Regions from separate parts of the Blautia sp. AM28-27 genome, predicted to be linked through region 2. Evidence: riboswitches for the same ligand, from Rfam matches in the RefSeq annotation. Region 2 holds a riboswitch; the other holds the start of a gene.
The links. Region 2 has a riboswitch for lysine ahead of DW743_RS08795 (alanine/glycine:cation symporter family protein). Riboswitches for the same ligand answer to the same signal wherever they lie in the genome.
Positions count from the first base shown of each region.

Region 1: another riboswitch for lysine. It lies ahead of dapA (4-hydroxy-tetrahydrodipicolinate synthase); the one in region 2 lies ahead of DW743_RS08795 (alanine/glycine:cation symporter family protein).

Region 1 covers NZ_QUJK01000006.1:79,716-82,116, forward strand. Annotated here, with positions in the region: gene dapB (4-hydroxy-tetrahydrodipicolinate reductase) at 1-363, opposite strand, end outside; gene dapA (4-hydroxy-tetrahydrodipicolinate synthase) at 399-1,289, opposite strand; lysine riboswitch at 1,441-1,615, opposite strand; gene DW743_RS10330 (single-stranded DNA-binding protein) at 1,671-2,300, opposite strand.
Region 2 covers NZ_QUJK01000004.1:209,215-211,615, forward strand. Annotated here, with positions in the region: gene DW743_RS08795 (alanine/glycine:cation symporter family protein) at 1-1,168, opposite strand, end outside; lysine riboswitch at 1,354-1,528, opposite strand; gene DW743_RS17945 (hypothetical protein) at 1,633-1,779, opposite strand; gene DW743_RS08800 (peptide deformylase) at 1,823-2,233, opposite strand; gene DW743_RS18115 (hypothetical protein) at 2,275-2,401, opposite strand, start outside.

The DNA.
Region 1 (2,401 bases), on a different contig from region 2:
TTTCATCAGCGTATTCACACCAAGGGACATATTTGCAGAGCGGAGAACCGGGATTTCTTTGCTGGTCTCCTGCACTTTTTTGAGCTGATCCTCGGTGAGGCCTGTGGTGCAGAGGACGAGTGGAAGTTTTTTCTCCTTGCAGGCATCGAGCAGTGCGTCGGCTGCCTTGTAGGAAGAAAAGTCAACGACTACGTCTGCCGGAACATCGCATTCTGCCAGGCTTTTGAATACCGGATAATCGTTCTGGCCGTTGTCGTTCATATCGATTCCGGCTATGATTTCTGCATTTGCATCTTCTTTTACCAGGCCGGTGATGACCTGTCCCATATGGCCGTTGCAGCCATGCATAATAATTTTAACCATTGTCTTTTTCCTTCTTTACTTCGTGTATTCTTAACTTAAGCCAGTTTGATTCCAAAATCTTTCATAGCCTTTGCCAGGCGCTCCTGGTTCTGCGGCTCCATCTCGGTCAGCGGCAGACGAAGCGGGCCAACCTCTTTGCCCATCAGGTTCAGCGCTGCTTTTACCGGAATCGGGTTTACTTCGCAGAACAGCGCATCGATGAGCGGCAGTGCTCTCAGCTGGATTTCTCTGGATCCGGCCACATCGCCGTCGAGGAATTTCTGTACCATGTCGTGGGTCTCACGCGGTGCTACGTTGGAAAGAACGGAGATTACACCGCTTCCGCCAAGGGAAAGGATCGGCACAACCTGATCGTCGTTTCCGGAGTACAGATCGATCTTTCCATCGGTCAGCTGCATAATTTTTGCGACCTGGGAAATGTTTCCGGAAGCCTCTTTGACTGCAACGATATTCTCAACGTTGTTGAACAGATAGACGATCGTTTCCGGTGCAATGTTTACGCCGGTTCTGCCCTGAATGTTGTAAAGGATGACCGGCACTTTGACGCTGTCTGCGATTGCGGTAAAGTGTGCAATCAGGCCCTTCTGTGTTGCTTTATTGTAATACGGAGAAACGAGAAGAAGTCCGTCCACGCCGTATTTTTCTGCTTCCTGAGACAGATAAATTGCTGTCTCCGTGCTGTTGGAGCCGGTTCCTGCAATTACCGGGATTCTGTGATTTACTTTTTCCACGGTATATTTGATGGCATCCAGATGCTCCTCATGGGACAGGGTCGAAGCCTCACCGGTGGTTCCGCAGATAACGATGGCGTCGGTTCCGCCGGCGATCTGCTCCTCAATCAGTTCTCCGAGTTTTTCGTAATTCACTTCCTGTGTTTCGGTCATCGGTGTGATAATTGCAACAGCTGCACCTTTAAAAATAGACATTCTCTTTTCCTCCTGTATGTTGTGTCAGATAAAACCATAAGAAATCAGTCGCCGGAGCTTATCTCCCACGGAAAATTTCACTTTCCGTTTAAAAAAGAGGCGCCTCATCCCAGATAAGATCGCCTCCAAATTCACACATACGCAGTATCTATGATCAGATAGCTCTCCATCTCTCGATGACAGTCGCAGATTTTTTCAACCTGCGCCCAGGAGCATACCGGTTCAGCGCCGGATGTCCTTCGGCATTCTTCCCTTTTCCTCTTCTTCTTTTGCTGCTGAGGCATCCGAAAAGGTACTCTTGAAGTAATGCGACCTCTATCCACTTCAGTTCTGCTTTTACTATAGCATCATTAAATTTTCTTGTCAACAGCGGATCGCGCTTTAACTCTCACTATATTCCAGCTTGCTCACCGAAACCTCATACGCGGTCCGCTTTTCCATTTCCGTCTCGCTCAGCCGCTTCATATATTCCCGGCTCTGGATCCGTCCCCAGATGAGAACGTGGCCGCCCACGGCAAACGCAGAGGCATACCGCGCATTCCGTCCCCAGCAGATGCACGGGATATAATCTGATTTTCCATACGGACGGTTGACCGCGATCAGAAGGTCGGCGATCTCTCTTCCCAGAGGTGTTTTCCGGTAGACCGGCGGTTTACATATGTATCCATCGAGGTAAATCTGGTTGGATTTGACGGAATCGTCCTCTTCCTCCACGAAGCTTAATTCCCGCGCAAATACGGAGAGTACCAGACGGTTCTTCTTCTCCTCGTGGCGGTTGTAGGACCGAAACTGACCGCTGATGCAGATCCACTCACCCTGGTAATCCTGTGATACGTCCACCAGCCGCTCGGAGACCATCACCGGAATGATGTCCTGCGATTCACTCAACCGCTTGACCATCACATCGACGAGGTAAAAGCCCTCTCCGAATACCTGATGGCTGAATGTAAACGGGGAGACAATCTCTCCCATGATAACCACCTGATTGTTTTCAATCATCTTGTCTGCCATAATGAAAATCCCCTTCCTTTGTCTTTTCTTTCTGAATATTGATTTCTGATCGGTACTTTGCTGATCTATAATCCTAATGTATGAACCACATTTCTTTTTCA
Region 2 (2,401 bases):
AGTAGGTGAACCATCCGCCGGAAGTCGTTACAGTGAAAATGACCATGATGACTGCCAGAAGGATGCTTCCAAATTTGCCGAATCCGCTTGCAAATGCACTTAAAGCAAGTGTTCCGCCGTTCGTTCCGTCGGTCCAGTTTCCGCTTAAGATAACGGAAAGTGCGGTGATCGTACAGATAACCATGGTATCAAAGAATACCTCGAAAGATCCCCACAGACCCTGCTCTACCGGATGCGGTGTTTTTGCGGAAGCATGGATCATTGGAGAAGTACCCCATCCAGCCTCATTGGAGTATACGGAACGCGCCATACCCACACGGATAATCTCGCTGACTGCGCAGCCGGCAAAACCGCCGATCGCTGCTGTTCCGGTAAATGCGTTTGTTACGATGGCTGCAAATACGCCAGGAACGCGGTTGATGTTGATGATGATCATGCCAATTCCCATCAAGATATAAAGAACGCTCATAAATGGAACGAGCTTGCTGAACAGACTTGCGATTTTCTTCGTACCGCCGCTTGTAACGACATAGGTCAGAATGCAGAGCAGAACGCCCATCACGATAACGCCTTCTACTTTGAAGCTTCCAAGATTGATATTCTCAATACCGAACGCACCGGCTACGACCTGAGATGCGGTCAGGTTGGAAGAGGTTACGAAGAAGGTGGAGAAAATACCGATGCCGAAGATGAGCGCTGGGATCAGCCACAGCTTGCCCCAGTGGCGCTCCTCGCCAAGTCCACACTCCATGTAGTAAGTCGGACCGCCGTAGTACTCACCTTTTTCGTTGGTGTGACGGTAGTAGCAGCCGAGGGTAACCTCAACCTGTTTTAATATCATACCAAGCAGAGACGAAAGCCACATCCACATAATGGCTCCCGGGCCACCTGCTGCAACTGCAGTTGCAACACCGGCGATATTACCGAATCCTACGGTACCGCCGATAGCGGTCGAAATCGCCTCAAACGAGGAAAGCATACCCTTTCCTTCACTTGCTTTGTCTTCTTTCTGGAACAGTTTTCCGCCGGTTCTCTTCATAATCCAGCCAAAGTGACGGAACTGGAAAAATCCAGAACGAACGGTAAAGTACAGACCGGTCAGAATCATCAGCGCGATCAGCGGCACGCCCCAAAGGACACCGTCCAGCCAGTTAAGAAATGCTATCATGTCAAAATCCTCCCTTTTTTCTTTTCCGGCAACAGTTTTCTTCAGACGTATCCTGTAACACCCGTTTCGTCTTTCGTTCTCCAACCAAACAGATTTCCACCCCCGGAACCTTTTGTCACGGTTCCAACTGCAGTACAATAAAAAGAACAGCGGTCTTCACCACTGCTCCATTAAATCTACGTTCATGAAGCAATAGCTCCTCCACCAGTACGGTGAGAGTGCACAGCCTGTTCGACTGTACCCCAACGCAAACAGTTTTTCGGGAACTGCCCCGTTTCGGCGAATGCTCCTTTCCCTGCCCGTCCCAGACCCCGTTGTCTCAGGACAGGTACTCTTAGCCTTCGCGCCTCTATTGCCGAATATGTATATTGACAGGTATTATCATATGTTTCTTTTCGCCACTTGTCAATCGTTTTTTCGACATTATTTTACAAAAATTTTATATTTTCGAAATTTGTCCCGATTTATTTGAGATTCTCCCAGTCGATTTTTTCGTCCCGGTAAAAATACTCGCGGTCGTGTTCGCCGATTGTGACGCCTGGAACGATGGTGACTTCTGGCTCTTTGGCCAGATCTTCCACATTCGGGTTGTAAATGATTCCTTTTACCATTCATTCTCTGTCTGTCATACCGTCCTCCTGTCTGCTGTAGGATCTAAATAAGTATCCCTTCCAGATGATCCATCTCATGCTGGCAGATCTGGGCTGGCCAGCCGATGAATTTTTGGCGTTGTTTTTTCCAGTCCCAGTCGTAGTATTCGATTTCGATGTTCTGGTACCGCTTTGTTTTCCGCACGCCTGGCAGGGAGAGGCAACCTTCTTCTGTTTCGTAGGGGCCGCTTTTGCGGACGATCACCGGGTTGAACATGATGATGTCGCGGAATCCGGCGTTTACGATGATGATGCGTTTTTTCACGCCGATCATATTTGCCGCCATGCCGACGCATGCCTCGCGGTTTGCTGCCAGTGTGTCCTGCAGATCTCTTCCCACCTGCAGATCTTCCTCTGTCGCCGGGATGGATTTCTGTCCGAGGAAGAGAACGTCTCTCATAATTGGTTTTACCATTTGTGTTTCCTTTCTCTTTCGGCCTTAAAGGCCGAAATCGTTTAATTTTCTATTTGAATCCGCATATCGCACGATGTGCATCCGATTACGGTTTTTCCGCCTTTCTGTTCCAATCGTTCTACTGTTCCGCTGCAGAACGGACAGATCCAGTCAATCTGTTTTCCGGCT